DNA from 2 places in the Cytobacillus sp. FSL R7-0696 genome. Region 1 is predicted to be linked to the other one. Evidence: riboswitches for the same ligand, from Rfam matches in the RefSeq annotation. Region 1 holds a riboswitch; the other holds the start of a gene.

Region 1 (8,310 bases):
GCTTTTACTTTTTTCAATGAATCAAACATGCGACTACGATCAACTTGTAAATCACGTACTACCGGGAATGTTTTCATTGGTGCTAAACGAATTGGTTGTTCTAATTGGTCGATCAGAGCTGTACAAGATTGACGTGGCTTGCCGTTAATGACCATAGAACAAGCTCCACAAACTTCTTCCAAACAGTTCATGTCCCAAGTAATTGGGGTTGTATGCTCCCCTTTTGTATTTACCGGGTTTCTTCGAATTTCCATTAGAGCAGAGATCACATTCATATTTGGACGATAATCAAGTTCAAACTCTTCTACATAAGAATCTGAATCAGGACCATCTTGTCTTGTAATTTGAAATAATACGGTTTTAGACTTTACTGCTGCTTCTGACACGATTAATTACTCCCCTTTCATCGAGTTTTCTCTTAATGTTTCGTTGTATAGTCACGTTTACGTGGCTTAATCAAGCTGATATCCACTTCATCGTAATGGAATTGTGGCGCTGATTTGCCATCAACGAATTTAGCCATAGTTGTTTTTAAGAATTCATCATCATTTCGATCAGGGAATTCTGGTTTATAATGGGCACCGCGGCTTTCGTTACGGTTATATGCACCAATTGTAATAACACGAGCTAATTGAAGCATATTTTGTAATTGACGAGTAAACGCCGCCCCTTGGTTACTCCATTTAGCTGTATCGTTAATGTTGATATTTTCATATCTCTCTAACAATTCAACAATTTTAGCATCTGTTTTTAATAAACGATCGTTATGACGAACAACTGTTACATTATCAGTCATCCATTCACCAAGTTCTTTGTGAAGGATATATGCATTTTCTGTTCCATCAAGAGACATGATTTTATTCCATTTCTCTTGTTCTTGTTGAACTGCACCTTCAAATAATGAAGAAGATAAATCTTCACTTGATTTCTCTAATCCTTCAATATATTCAAGCGCTTTTGGACCAGCAACCATACCACCATAAATGGCAGAAAGCAATGAGTTAGCTCCAAGACGGTTACCACCATGTTGTGAATAATCACACTCACCTGCAGCAAACAATCCAGGGATATTTGTCATTTGATCATAATCTACCCATAAACCACCCATTGAATAGTGAACAGCTGGGAAGATTTTCATTGGTACTTTACGAGGGTCATCACCTTGGAATTTCTCGTAAATTTCAATAATACCGCCCAATTTAATATCTAATTCTTTCGGGTCTTTATGTGAAAGATCAAGGTAAACCATGTTTTCACCATTGATACCTAGTTTTTGGTTTACACAAACATCAAAGATTTCTCGTGTAGCAATATCACGAGGAACTAAGTTACCGTATGCCGGATATTTTTCCTCTAAGAAATACCAAGGTTTCCCGTCTTTATATGTCCAAACACGACCACCTTCACCACGTGCAGATTCACTCATTAGACGTAGTTTGTCATCTCCTGGTATAGCAGTTGGATGGATTTGAATGAACTCACCATTTGCATAATACGCGCCTTGTTGATAAACGATTGATGCAGCAGAGCCTGTATTAATAATAGAGTTAGTTGATTTACCAAAAATAATTCCCGGTCCACCAGAAGCCATAATGACAGCATCTGCTGAGAATGATTGGATTTCCATTGTTTGTAGGTTTTGCGCAACTACCCCACGACAAACACCGTCATCATCAATGACAGTTCCTAAGAACTCCCAACCCTCATATTTTGTTACTAACCCTGCTACTTCGTGACGACGCACTTGCTCATCCAATGCATAAAGCAATTGTTGACCTGTTGTCGCACCAGCAAAAGCAGTACGGTGATGCTGTGTTCCGCCAAAGCGTCTAAAATCTAATAACCCTTCAGGTGTACGGTTGAACATAACACCCATACGGTCGAATAAGTGAATAATTCCAGGTGCTGCTTCTGCCATCGCCTTAACTGGAGGTTGGTTAGCTAAGAAGTCACCACCATAAATTGTATCATCAAAGTGAATCCAAGGAGAATCCCCTTCACCTTTTGTATTTACTGCTCCGTTAATACCACCTTGGGCACAAACAGAGTGAGAACGTTTAACCGGCACTAAAGAAAATAATTCTACTTGTCCGCCAGCTTCAGCAATTTTAACAGTTGCCATCAATCCGGCTAATCCGCCACCGACAACAATAACCTTTCCTTTACCCATATCTGACTCACTCCCTTAATACTAATACCTCTAAAAAACCGAACAAATTATAGAAAAATGTATGTATTCATTACACGAAAGCAAAAATAGCACGAATACCTACAATTGATAATGCGATAAAAATAACTAAAGTTACATAAGTTGAAATCAATTGTGATCTAGGAGATACTGTAATTCCCCAGCTTACCATGAAGGACCATAAACCATTTGCAAAGTGGAAAATTGCAGATAATACACCAACGATGTAAAATGCTAACATGAATGGGCTAGACAAAATATCAGCCATCATATCATAATTTACTTCGGCACCGAACATTGCTGCAATACGAGTCTCCCAAACATGCCAAACGATGAAAATCAATGTAATCACACCGGTTACACGTTGAACTAAGAACATCCAGTTTCGGAAAAATCCGAATCTTGAAGTGTTATTTTTTGCTGTAAACGCAATGTAAAGACCGTAAATTGCATGATATAACAAAGGTAAGAAAATAATAAATATTTCTAGGAAATATCTAAAAGGAAGACTTTCCATGAAATGTGATGCGCTATTAAATGCCTCTTCTCCCCTAGTTGCAAAATGGTTCACTACTAAGTGTTGGATCAAAAAGACCCCAACAGGTATAACTCCAAGTAATGAATGCAATCTGCGATTTAAAAACTCTCGATTACCCGCCATAAGTTTACCCCCTTGAATTTGTAGCATGACACGCTGAATATGTACATAACAAATCCTTCGCATCACTAAGAAAATGCAAATCATTTTCAAAACATTTATATGACATGTCCATTTTACTCCCATCGCCCATTAGCGTCAAGAAAACGGATACAGATTTTGTCGATATTACGAAAATTTTTTCTATTCTAGTTTCACTCAAAAAACCAATGATATAGTTTTTTCAACCCTATTTGGCGGTATATTAAAATAGCTTAAATCACGCAATAATATTCATATTTTACGCATAAAAATACATTTACATTAGATTATTATTAGTGTTAAGATTATTCCCATAATTTACACCAGTTTTACAAACTAAAAATTTTTCCCTTTTCACTGTACGTATTCGTTTTTTCCAAGTAAATTGTATATATTAGACTTTATGAAAGAGGGGAGATTTAGCATAATATGCCATCTCAAGAAGCCCAAATAGAACAAACCGAAAACATGGCAGAATCAATCGAACCAAACAAAGAAGTGATTCCATCCTTTGGTTATGAATTAATTAGAGAAGAACTTTTACATGATTTGCTAGGTAAAGACGCACCAGATATCTTATACTGGGCAGGCAAGAGACTAGCGCGTAAATATCCTCTACAAACAGAAGAAGACTTATTCAGTTTCTTTGTCGAGGCTGGTTGGGGAAAATTAACGAAAAACCTCGAAAACAAAAAAGAAATCGAATACGAGTTAACAAGTGAAGTCATTCAAAAGCGCTGTAAAGAAAATGCTCACGCAACATTCCAATTAGAAGCTGGTTTTATTGCTCAACAAATCGAACAGAAAAAAGAAGTGATTTGCGAAACATTCGAGCACCCACGTAAAAAAGGTGGAAAGGTCCTCTTCACAGTCAAATGGGATAAAAAGGACAATATCCACACCTAATAAATATACCCAACAGTAAAAAAAATCCAAACATCATTCTTTTTAAGGCGTTTAAATGGTGTTTGGATTTTCCTATCTTATACTACTGCTAGCTCATTTAATTTTTTATTAAATCCCCAACTAAATTAAACGTTTGATGTAAAGCTTGAGCAGCATTTAACATATGCGCTTGGTCAATCACAGCCGAGACCTTTATTTCAGATGTACTGACCATCTTTACAACGATGTTATTAGCAGCTAATACATTAAACATCTCAGCTGCTACTCCTGGGTTTGAAATCATTCCTGAACCGACAATCGAAATTTTCGCCAATTGTGATTCCCATTCAATCTGATCATAACTTAAGGCTTCTCGATTTTTTTCTAGTATTTTCACAGTCTCTGTAAGATCTTGGTTTTTAATAGAGAAAGATAAGCCTGATGATTTATCATCTGTAATACTTTGTATAATAATATCAACATTTATATGTTCTTTCGCCAAGAGTGAAAAGATGGATGAAAGGCTTATTAAAGGGTCTTTAATCCCTAGTACAGATACCCTTGTAATATCATCTTCAAAAGCAACCCCTCTAACAACTAAGTTCTCTTCCATTTCCGCAACCTCCTCAATAATTGTTCCTTCTTCTCGTTCCATACTGGAACGTACTTCAAGCTTTACATTGTAATTTTTTGCAAACTCAACTGCTCTTGGGTGTAGAACGCCTGCACCAAGATTAGCTAATTCAAGCATTTCATCGTAAGAGATTGATGGAAGCTTTCTTGCATTTTTTATATAGCGTGGATCAGTTGTGAATACACCTGTTACATCAGTGTATATATCACATTTGTCCGCTTTTAATACTGCTGCAAGAGCCACGGCTGTTGTATCAGAGCCACCCCGACCTAATGTCGTTATTTGGCCAGTCTCACTTAAACCTTGAAAACCCGCTACGATAACAATTCTCCCTTTCTTTAACTCTTGTGAAACAGGCTTTGTGTCAATATCAGTGATTCTTGCGTCACCATGTACTGATTCCGTTTTAATCCCTGCTTGCCAGCCTGTATAGGAAGTTGCCTCATAACCTTTGGAATTTAATGCAATTGTTAATAAGGAGATTGTAACTTGCTCACCTGTAGATAACAACATATCCATTTCTCTCTTACTTGGAGCAGGTGATAATTCTTTTGCCATACCAACTAATTGATCAGTCGTTTTGCCCATAGCCGACACAACGACAACGATATCATTACCATTATTTTTTTCTTCAATGACACGGTTAGCTACATTTTGAATATGATCAACCGAGCCTACGGAGGTTCCACCAAATTTCTGTACAATTAAGCCCACTTTTCTCCCCTACTTTCAAGTCATTCGTTTTTTATTCCCTGCCGCCTGTATGTACAACCAACACATTTCTACCCATATTCGGCATAAAAAAAAGCAATGAGATGAAACCCATCCCATTGCTGTGTAGTCAAACGTATGAACAATCTACGCACACACAGTGAGATAGCCCTCCAAGACAGATAGTCTTGACAATCCTGCACTTATTCAATGCAGAACCAGCGAAGAAAATATTGAGTCTTTCTTCACTTCGGCGAATATTCCCTTTCAAAGTCCTTCAAACGAAGCTCAATCTTCTAAGGAACTTTTACTAATGAAACTCGCACCTCTACCTTCACTTTCAAGTTAAAAAGTGATTTGATATAAAGTTAAAAACACTATACCATATTTGTTTTTTTCAGACAATGTCTATTCATGTAACTTTTCATAAAGTTCTTGTGCAACTTTTAATGGTAAGCCAGATTCCCTAAGGTCTTCTACACTAGCTGATTTCATTTTTTTTACAGAACCAAAATCTTTTAATAACTGCTTTTTTCTTTTTTCCCCAATACCATCAATTTCATCAAGAAGTGACTGAAATGCACTCTTTCCACGAACTTGTCTATGAAATGTAATCGCAAATCGATGCACTTCATCTTGAATACGTTGTAATAAATAAAATTCCTGGCTATTTCGAGCGAGGGGAATGATCATTAATGGATTTCCATAAAGAAGTTGAGATGTTTTATGCTTATCATCTTTGACTAATCCTGCTAGTGGAATATCTAAACCGAGTTCATTCTCAAGCACATCTCGAACGACTTCAACATGTCCTTTTCCACCATCAATGATAATTAAATCAGGTAGGGGGAGCCCTTCTTTTAAAACCCGGCTATATCTCCGTCTCGTCACTTCCCTCATAGATTCATAATCATCTGGTCCTTTAACTGACTTAATCTTATATTTCCGATACTCCCTTTTTGCAGGCTTACCATCGATAAAGACAATCATTGCTGAGACAGCATCGGTACCCTGGATATTGGAGTTATCAAAAGCTTCAATGCGATAGGGTGTGTAAATTCCTAGCTCCTCACCTAAGCTTTCTATTGCATTCACCGTTCTTTTCTCATCACGTTCAATAAGCGAGAATTTTTCTTTTAAAGCAATCTTTGCATTTTTATAGGCAAGTTTCACTAGTTCTTTTTTTCTCCCTCTTTGAGGAATAAATATTTTCACATCCAAAAGCTGCTCAGCCATCGTCACATCAACAGAGTCTGGCAAGTAGATTTCCTTTGGTTTAAAATGGTTAGCTTGTTCATAAAAACGGCCGAGATAGGTGAGCATCTCTTCTTCAGGCTCATTATAGATTGGAAACATAGACACATCTCTTTCAATGAGTTTCCCTTGCCTAATAAAGAATACTTGTACACACATCCAACCCTTATCAACCGCATAAGCAAACACATCTCGGTCTGTAAAATCCGTCATCGTAATCTTTTGTTTTTCCATCGTCGTTTCTATATGGATAATTTTATCTCTGAAATCTTTTGCTTTCTCAAACTCTAGCGCTGCGGACGCTTCTTCCATTTTCGTTGAGAGTTCTTTTTTGATCTCTTTATAACCACCATTTAAGAAGCGAGTAATCTCATCTGTCATTTGTTTGTATGTGTCAGATTTTACTTCATTTACACAAGGAGCTAGACATTGTCCGATATGGTAGTAGAGACAAACTCTATCTGGTAAGGTGTTACATTTTCTTAAAGGATAAAGGCGATCTAATAATCTCTTTGTTTCATTGGCCGCCTGCACATTTGGATATGGACCAAAATATTTACCTTTGTCTTTTTTTACTTTTCTCGTGGTAATTAATCTCGGATGTCTTTCATTTGTTAATTTAATAAAAGGATAACTCTTATCATCCTTTAACATGACATTATATTTGGGGTCATGCTTTTTAATTAAATTTAACTCTAATAATAATGCTTCCATATCGGAAGAGGTCACGATGTATTCAAAATCTTCAATTTCATTTACCAGCCTTAATGTCTTTCCATCATGCGAACCGGTAAAATAGGACTTAACCCGATTACGAAGCACTTTCGCCTTACCGACATAAATAATTGTCCCTTGGCGATCTTTCATTAAATAACAACCAGGTTGAGCAGGTAATAAAGGTAATTTATTTTTTATATTATCATTCATAATTAGCTGTCACATCCATACCTAAAAAGAATATCATTGCAGGAGGAAACCATACCCTTCTTACTGATTTTGCCATACTTGTACTGTAAAAAAACCCCGATCTTCTAAAAGTAGAAGCCGGGGTTTGTTTTTATGGTACTTCTTATGCACCATGTTTTTGAAGCAATTCAACTAGTGCTTCTTTCGGTTGGAAACCAACCACTTTATCTACTTCAGCACCATCTTTAAATACGATGAGAGTCGGGATGCTCATAACACCAAATTTACCAGCAGTTTCTTGGTTATCGTCAACATCAAGTTTAACGATTTTTACTTTATCTCCCATTTCTCCATCAATTTCCTCAAGAACTGGTCCAATCATTTTACAAGGTCCGCACCATGGTGCCCAGAAGTCTGCAAGTACAAGACCTGAACCAGTTTCAGCAGTAAAGTTTTGATCTGTTGCATGTGTGATAGCCATAATATTTATATCCTCCTAATAAATAACTAAAAAATCTTATCGAAAGTATATCATCGATTAATAATGGATGCTATTATTTTGCTCGTATAGATTACCCATTTTTTTATTGTATCATACTGAACCTTTAAAAAGGATTCAATGTCTATTTTATTCAACATTAATCTTTTTGCCAACATAGTAAAGAAGCGGATAGTATAAGTCTACCCGCTCATATCAGATATAAACGAAAATTATGCATTTACAAGTAATTCTTTAAACTCTTTCGTTAGTAATGGAAGGACTTCGAATAAGTCGCCCACAATACCATAATCCGCTACTTTAAAGATATTCGCTTCAGGATCTTTGTTGATGGCAACAATAATCTTTGAATTGGACATCCCAGCTAAATGTTGAATCGCACCAGATATACCGCAAGCGATATAAAGGTCCGGTGTAACTACTTTACCTGTTTGACCGATTTGAAGTGAGTAATCACAGTAGTCTGCATCGCATGCGCCACGTGAAGCTCCGACAGCACCACCAAGGACATCTGCCAATTCTTTTAACGGCTCAAAACCTTCTTCACTTTTCAC
Region 2 (8,310 bases), 410 kb from region 1:
AACAATAATGGAGAGAATAACAAACAACCAGAAACCTTTGATCTTCTTCGTATTCATCCTTTTTACACCTTCTCTCTTGCATTTTTGCCAAAGATACCTGATGGCTTGAATAAAAGGATTAAAATGAGAATGACAAATGCTGCCGCGTCTCTCCATAAAGAGTAACCAAGGCCACTAACAACCGTTTCAACTACGCCTAACACAAGGCCACCAACCATCGCTCCAGGAATAATACCGATGCCACCTAGTACAGCTGCAACAAAAGCCTTTAATCCTGGAATCACGCCCATTAACGGTTCTATTTTTGTATAATACACACCAAAGAAAACACCTGCTGCCCCGGCCAAGGAAGAGCCAATAGCAAATGTGGCGGAAATGGTTGTGTTTACATTAATCCCCATCAACCTTGCAGCATCCATATCATGTGACACAGCCCGCATTGCTTTACCGATTTTGGTTTTATGAACAATAAATTGTAGAACGATCATTAGCACAATCGAAGTGCCTAAAATCATAAGTGATTGACTACTGATTTGTGCACCCAAAATATTATAGGTTTGATTGCTAATGACTTCAGGATAAGCTTCTGGTTGTGCACCTCTAAAGTAAATAAATAAGTACTGTATAAATAAAGAAATCCCTATCGCTGTAATGAGGGCAGCAATTCGCGTAGAACCTCTCAACCTTCGATATGCTACTCGCTCAATTAACATACCCATCCCTGCACAGACAGCCATTGCAATAATTAAGGCAGGAAAGAATCCTAACCCCCATCCAGCAATCGCATAAAAACCAACAAACGCCCCAATCATAAATACTTCACCGTGGGCAAAGTTAATCAATTTGATAATTCCATAAACCATTGTATAGCCTAAAGCAATCAGTGCATAAATACTTCCTAACGATATCCCATTTACTAACTGTTGAATCCAATCCATGAATCCCCACTCCTCTTCAAATAACCCGAATAGCTTCAGATAGAGAGTGACAGCTAGCGAAGACGCTATGCTGAATATCTCCTCATAAGGTAATAATTGACACGCTAATTTCAAAAAACCATTGCTCCTGAGCAATCTTGGACTATGAGATTATTAGCTATCACATCAGGAATTACCCTTTCATATCTGATAAAAAAAATGGAAGGCCCACTCGCTCCTCCCATTTTAATACAGCCTCATTTTAAGGATTTACTTTCGTTTTGAAGACTTGCTCCCCATCCTTATATTCCAATACAGTAGCTGATTTAATTGGGTTATGATCTTCATCAACTGAAATGATACCCGTTACAAGAGTTAAATCTTTCGTCTCAGCTAAGGCATCTTTGATTTTCTTCGCATCACTTGTACTTTCGGCACGCTCCATGGCATCTTTCAACATATATACAGAGTCATAACCTAATGCATTAAAAGCATCTGGTGATGAACCATTATATTTTTCACCAAACTTTGTTACAAAGGATTGAATCGTCTCGTCTGGATCACCCGAAGAATAATGGTTTGTTATAAACGTATTATTTAAGGAATCCCCTCCGGCTAATTCAACTAGCTTTGGTGAATCCCAACCGTCAGCACCCATTAGCGGTACGTCAATACCCATTTCTCGTCCTTGTTTGACAATAAGTCCTACTTCTTCATAATAACCAGGGATAAAAATAAATTCGGGATTAGCTGATTTAATTCTTGTAAGTGTGGACCTGAAATCAGTATCCTTCGCCACATACGATTCTTCGGCTACTATTTTCCCACCTGCTGCTTCGAAAGTTTCTTTAAAGGAAGCTGCTAAACCTTTTGCGTAATCACTTGCGTTATCAGCATAGATAGCTACATTTTTCACTCCTAATTCATTGGCAGCAAAATTCGCTGCTACTGTTCCTTGGAAAGGATCAATAAACGAGGTACGGAATACAAAATCATTTAAGCTTCCATCATCATTCACTGTTACATTTGGACTCGTACCTGAAGGAGAAAGCAATACCGTCTCTGAATTATTAGCCACTTGTGCTTGAGCAACTGTGTTACCACTTGTAGCAGACCCAATAATAGCTACGACATCATCATTTTCCGTTAATTTAATAGCTGCATTGGTTGCTTCTGCTGCATCCGATTTATTATCGACTTTTACAATTTCTATCTCTTTACCGTCGATTCCACCATCTTTATTAATTTCATCCACAGCCAATTCGATTCCTTCAGCAATTCCTTCACCATATGAGGCAACTGCACCAGAAAGTTCTAGGTTGGCACCTATCTTGACAGTATCACCAGACTCACCACCACCTGCACTATCACTACCACAGCCAGCAAGGAAACCTGCAGCTCCTATAGTAGAAGCTAAAAGAACAGCCGTCATTCTCTTTTTAAAAAACATAATGATCCCCCTCTTTTTGATTATTCCAACAACTAAGAGCATGGTTCAAATCCCCCATATAAACCCCACAAGAAAAGATACCACACAAAAAAGTAGACTAAAATAACCAAAATGTAATATTTTTCTGATAATTGCTATAAATCTAAAAATAGTATAGTATCATTTTATTCATCTGTCAAAACAATCTTTGTGAATAATACTAATATTTAGAATTTTATTAATAGTTTAGAGCGTTAAAGGGTTTCTTTTTCATATGTTTTGTTTGTAAAACTCTATCATTATATTCATAAAATAATTAATAGTAGATAGATATAATGTAGTTCATTCAATTGTTAATAATAGCAATTGAAAATAACTAGCTACTTTTATATAAAGTAAAATAACTTTGCTTATGTAGTAATTTTAGACTTGTAAGATAGAAAAAGAGGAATGAACCGACGAGTTCATTCCTCCTTCCTATATGTTCAAAAGAACTATTATATCGTCTTCTCGGTTTTTGTACCGAACATTTTAACAACAAGTAAAATCCCTGCCATCATAACAATCAAAGCAGCTAATGCAATGATTACACTTCCACTTACACCCAAAATGATATAAGAGATGGCCGCAGCAACAGCTGCTGTAAAGGCATAAGGAAATTGTGTAATGACATGATCAATCAAATTACTTCCTGCACCTGTGGCGGATAAAATAGAAGTATCAGAAATCGGTGAAGCATGATCTCCGAATACTGCCCCTCCAAGTACAGCTGCCATTGCAGGAATCAGCAGGGATATATCTGTAGCTACAGCAATATCACCAGCTATTGGAAGGAGAATGCCAAATGATCCCCAAGATGTCCCTGTACTAAATGCCATAAGTGCCGCAATAATAAATAGGATAACAGGGATAAAATCATGACTCAGATTCGATTGATTAATAACGCTAGCCAAGTATTCCCCTGTACCTATTTGACTAATCAAATCTCCGAGTAACCAAGCAAAGATTAAGATCAATACTGATCCAAACATAGATTTCATCCCAACCCATGTAGCTTTCAAATAAAAATTACTCGTTAGTTTATCATCTTTCTTTAATACTTGAGCAAATTGTACGTAAGCAACAGCTAAACTCAATAATCCTCCGACAATTAATGATAAGGCCACATCTGTGTTTTCTAATAAGGATACTAACGACACATTCCCCTCTGCCCCATTCATGCCTGTCCAAGCCATCATACTCACTGTTCCAATAAATAAAACAATGATTGGCCAAACAAGATGACCAACAGTCCCTTTCGTACTAATAGGTAATTCTTCTTGAACCTCGTCTTTCAACTGTTTCTTCTTATCAAATAGAATTCCTTGTTCAATAGCTTGTTTCTCATGTTTCTTCATTGGACCAAAATCAATTTGCCCAACAACAATGATAAACACCATTATGATTGCCGCCCATACATAAAAATTTAACGGAATGATTTGCATGAAAGCAGAGAAAGCACTATAATCAGTTATTTTATGAGACACTAAAATCGAGCCAATTAAGGCGATAATTGATGCTCCCCAACTTGATATAGGCGATATAACACATAAAGGTGCGGATGTTGAATCAATTAAATAAGCAAGCTTTACACGTGATACTTTTTGTCGATCAGTAACAGGTCGAGATACCTGTCCAACTGTTAACGCATTAAAATAATCATCTATAAACAAAATCATACCTAAAACTACGGTTAATAACTGTGCACCCACTCTCGTTTTCACACGCTTCATTGCCCATTCACCAAAGGCACGACTACCACCCGATAGTGAAATAAATGCAGTAATGCTACCAAGAATAAGTAAGAATAATAGAATGAATATATTCCAAGTATTTAACCCTTCATCTGTTATGAAAAGTGCTATAAACGACGAGAAAAATATTTGTAGCGTATCTAGCGGTTGATATCCTCCAATTAAGATAGCTGCTGTTAACGCCCCTAAACCAAGGGAGAGAATCACCCTTTTTGTTAGTATAACCAAAAGCATCGCTACCAAAGGTGGCAGCACAGAAATAAATGTACCTGTCATAAAAAGACCTCCTATTAGTATAGGAGCTATAGACATGAACGAATGCGTCTCATATCAATTAACGATCAGAGAAAGGTATCCTCCACTTTTCTTTGATCCTTAATTGATAATAAAAAAAGAGTAACGATAGAGATTCTATCATTACCCTTCAAGAAGTAACGTTATTCTCCATCACGACTGTAGCTCCCCATTATGGTTAATATACCTCCATAATGACAGTGTTACTCCTATTTAGAGCAACCCCAACAAATAAATATTGACGTACCTATTTGCTTCGGCAAATCTCCCTTTTATCAAAGTTCACTGTTGTCATCCTCACATTGATTACTAATGATGATTTGCGCCTCTACCCCATCGGATTGATAAGGCATTATTCAATTGTTATACATTATATCAAAATATAATTATTTATGCAAAACTCTATCAAAACCTAAAATATACTTAAATTTATTATTTTTAAGATATAGTAGGATACTATAACCTATACCATTCTTAATAGCGCTTCTCTTCCGATCATCCCTTTTTTAATTCCTAATTCCTCTGCAGCAAAAGTGACTGATTCAAGTGGTGCATCTATTAGTTGTTGAATCGTTTTTACCCCTACGGCTCTACCAGCAATGACATGGCGATCTTTTAATTTTTCATTTAATAACGCAACGTCTAATGCACCACACATGATATATCCATTATCATTTGATACAACTAACAAATTAGTTTTTGGCAGCTCAACGGATACAGTCATAAACGTATGACCATCCAAAATAACAGGCTTTAATTCAACCATGACCGTCCCCCCTTCCCTTTAACAATTTATGTTATAGGTAGAGATTCGGTGTACTCATTAGTTAAAATAAACCGAGTTGTTTTGGAGCTAATCCCTCATATTCAATTCCTAATATTTCTAGAATTTCCTTTGCATTATCCGCTGCGTCACCACCAGAATTATTATTAAATAGTACATAGACGTCCTTCGCCTCTTTTTGTAATTGCTTTAATCGCTCTGCCCACTCCAATAATTCCTTGTGATTATAACGGTATAGATAGCGAACTTCACGCCAATTTGGTTGTTTTTTATTTTGCCATCCATGAACATTACGACCATGCAAGCGGACAAGTACAATTGGATGTCCGCAAGTATGCATTACAATTGGAACAGAGCCCTCCCCTGCTTGTGGTTCATCACAAACGGTATGTATCCATTTCTCTTCCTTGATAAAATTTAAAGTACCTTCTATAAACACAGCTTGATACCAAGACTGATGACGAAATTCAACAGCACATGGTATTTCTCCCATTTGCTGTTTACACCAGCGTAAATATTGAACGTTTTCCTTTTTACAATTAAACCACGGTGGAAATTGAAATAGGACCATCGCTAACTTATTTTCTCTTATATAAGGGGCAAGCGACGCTTTAAAAGCAGCAAACATTTCTTCTTTGGACTCAAAAGGAATCTCTCCCCTTTGATGCCCCGTCATCCCCTGATAAGCTTTCACAACAAATTTAAATGAAGCAGGCGTTTCCCTCACCCACTTTTCCCCGTTCCTTTCTGGCTGTACGGCATAAAAGGAGGCGTCTACCTCAACTGTTGGAAAATGAGCGCCATATTCTAATAGTTTATCTCGGTTAGATACACGCTCCGTATATAGGCTGTCATGATCTCCCCATCCAGTTAAACCAATCCTAATCATTCCATCACCTCATCTACCAATAATCTTCATACTGATTATTTTACCTAAAGGATATAACCATAAACAAGAAACACAATGAAATAAGTGAAAAAGAATCAGTCAAAAACAGAAAAGAAAATTCTTAGAACATTCCATTAGCACTTTACTCATTTTGTGATTGCTCATCGGTATCAAAAAAGGAACCCTTACGCAGTAATAAGGAAAAGCATATAGAAAAAGTACCTTACTGGAGATGGTATAAATCAGATATCCGTTTCTTACTATGAGTTTAAAAGAAATAAAAAATAACCCGAACCATTGTTCAGATTATTTTTTATTAAACAGATTAACTCGCTTTGATTTTGTTCGTTTTCTTCAATAAATAAAGTAAGTATGGTGCACCAATTAAAGAAACAATTATTCCAGCAGGTATTTCTTTAGGAGCTAAAACGACTCTTCCAAGAAAATCAGCTGAAATAAGTAAAATCCCGCCAATTACTATGGTTAATGGCAGTAATTGTAGTAGCTTCGGACCGACCAGTTGTCTAGCAATATGTGGAGCTAGTAAACCGATAAATCCAATTGCTCCAACCACTGATACACTGATGCTTGACAACATAACAGCTAGTATAATCATAAACATACGCATTTTACTAGTTTTCACACCTAAACCAATGGATAGTTCATCACTCAATGATAAGATCTCGAATGTATTGGCCATATAGAGAATAACCGGAAAGAGTAGTAACGATGTTATCATCACAATTACTAGGTCACTCCAGCTTGTCCCATAGGTGCTACCAGCAAGCCATGTTAAAGCTTGTGATGCATGAAGGTTCGCACGTACTAATAAAATCTGTATAATAGCAGAACCTACCGCAGATATAGCAACACCCATTAATAATAGAATCATCGGTTGATAACCGCTCCGCGCACTAATAAACAATACAATTCCCATTGTAACAAGTGCACCAATTAATGCACCAATTGGAATAAGGACAAAGGGGGCTTGAGGAAAAACAATGAGAACCAACATCGCCACTACACTTGCACCTGAAGTCACACCTAAAACAGAAGCGTCAGCAAGTGGGTTACGTAAAACAGTCTGCATCATTAAACCGCTAGCTGCCATCATCATACCAATTCCGAAGCTGACGACCACTCGAGGCAAGCGAAAATCCCAAACGAAGGTATTATACATCAATTCTCTTGGCAATTCTAAAAGACTAGTGAAACTTGTTCCCCCAAACGACAGGCTAAACCCTACTAATCCAAGAACGGCGAGAGATATGAGGAGATAAAATCTTTTAATATGCTTAATTCGCACTTTCCCCTCTAATGCTCCTCCAGCAGTTCTCGTTTTCCTACTTACCTTTAAGGCTAAATAGACTAACCAGGGTGCTCCTATAATGGCCGTCATTGCTCCTACAGGTAATTCGGACATACTAGAAATCATACGAACAAAGATGTCAGCACATATGAGTAAGCCTGCACCGACCACTATATTTCCTATTAGCATGGATCGATGCTTTCTAAAGCCCATTAAACGAACAATATGTGGAGCCATAATACCAACAAAGCCAATGGGGCCTACTACTGTAACAGAGACAGCAGCTAATATAATTGCAATGCCCCAACCTATTAATTTACTTATCATCACATTTTGTCCTAATCCTACAGCTACATCTTCCCCCAACAGTAAAGCGTCAAAACGATGACCTATTATAAAGGCAAAAAGAAGAGTGAAGAGAACCCATGGCAAAGCAAATTGAACGCCACTCCAATCAAGCTGTAACAATGTTCCCGCTCCCCATAAAAACAACCCGGACACTTCATTTTCATATAAAAGCTGCAGGGCACTAGTAAATGAAGAAAACAACATTGTTACTATCAATCCAGTTAATGCGATTCTAATAGGATCCAATGCTCTACCTACTAAAAAACTAACAATTAAAGCGGCTATGATTCCCCCAAGCATCGTCACGAAAAATGGAAAGGCACCATTTATAGAAGGAAAGAAAATGGAAAAAAGAACAACAAAGAAAAATGCTCCTGCATGAATGCCTAGTGTACTTGCACTTGCGAGCGGATTTCTTGTCATTGTTTGTAATAACATCCCTGCTACGGCCAGTGCAGCTCCAACTAAACAACCAATTAAAAACCTCGGCATTCTACTATAAAGGAGAAAATTCAGTTCCTGCTCATTATCCCATACTTCCATCCAA

The links. Region 1 has a riboswitch for lysine ahead of MKX29_RS15715 (aspartate kinase). Riboswitches for the same ligand answer to the same signal wherever they lie in the genome.
Region 2: another riboswitch for lysine. It lies ahead of MKX29_RS13625 (Na+/H+ antiporter NhaC family protein); the one in region 1 lies ahead of MKX29_RS15715 (aspartate kinase).

Annotation. Positions count from the first base shown of each region.
Region 1 covers NZ_JBBOWA010000001.1:3,027,281-3,035,590, reverse strand. The annotation lists gene sdhB (succinate dehydrogenase iron-sulfur subunit) at 1-386, opposite strand, end outside; gene sdhA (succinate dehydrogenase flavoprotein subunit) at 419-2,170, opposite strand; gene MKX29_RS15725 (succinate dehydrogenase cytochrome b558 subunit) at 2,241-2,849, opposite strand; gene MKX29_RS15720 (YslB family protein) at 3,297-3,773, shown strand; gene MKX29_RS15715 (aspartate kinase) at 3,871-5,100, opposite strand; lysine riboswitch at 5,256-5,436, opposite strand; gene uvrC (excinuclease ABC subunit UvrC) at 5,506-7,278, opposite strand; gene trxA (thioredoxin) at 7,421-7,738, opposite strand; gene MKX29_RS15700 (electron transfer flavoprotein subunit alpha/FixB family protein) at 7,969-8,310, opposite strand, start outside.
Region 2 covers NZ_JBBOWA010000001.1:2,617,934-2,626,243, reverse strand. The annotation lists gene MKX29_RS13640 (branched-chain amino acid ABC transporter permease) at 1-57, opposite strand, end outside; gene MKX29_RS13635 (branched-chain amino acid ABC transporter permease) at 63-938, opposite strand; gene MKX29_RS13630 (ABC transporter substrate-binding protein) at 1,180-2,367, opposite strand; gene MKX29_RS13625 (Na+/H+ antiporter NhaC family protein) at 2,844-4,415, opposite strand; lysine riboswitch at 4,588-4,772, opposite strand; gene MKX29_RS13620 (YunC family protein) at 4,897-5,199, opposite strand; gene MKX29_RS13615 (DUF72 domain-containing protein) at 5,261-6,106, opposite strand; gene MKX29_RS13610 (iron ABC transporter permease) at 6,432-8,310, opposite strand, start outside.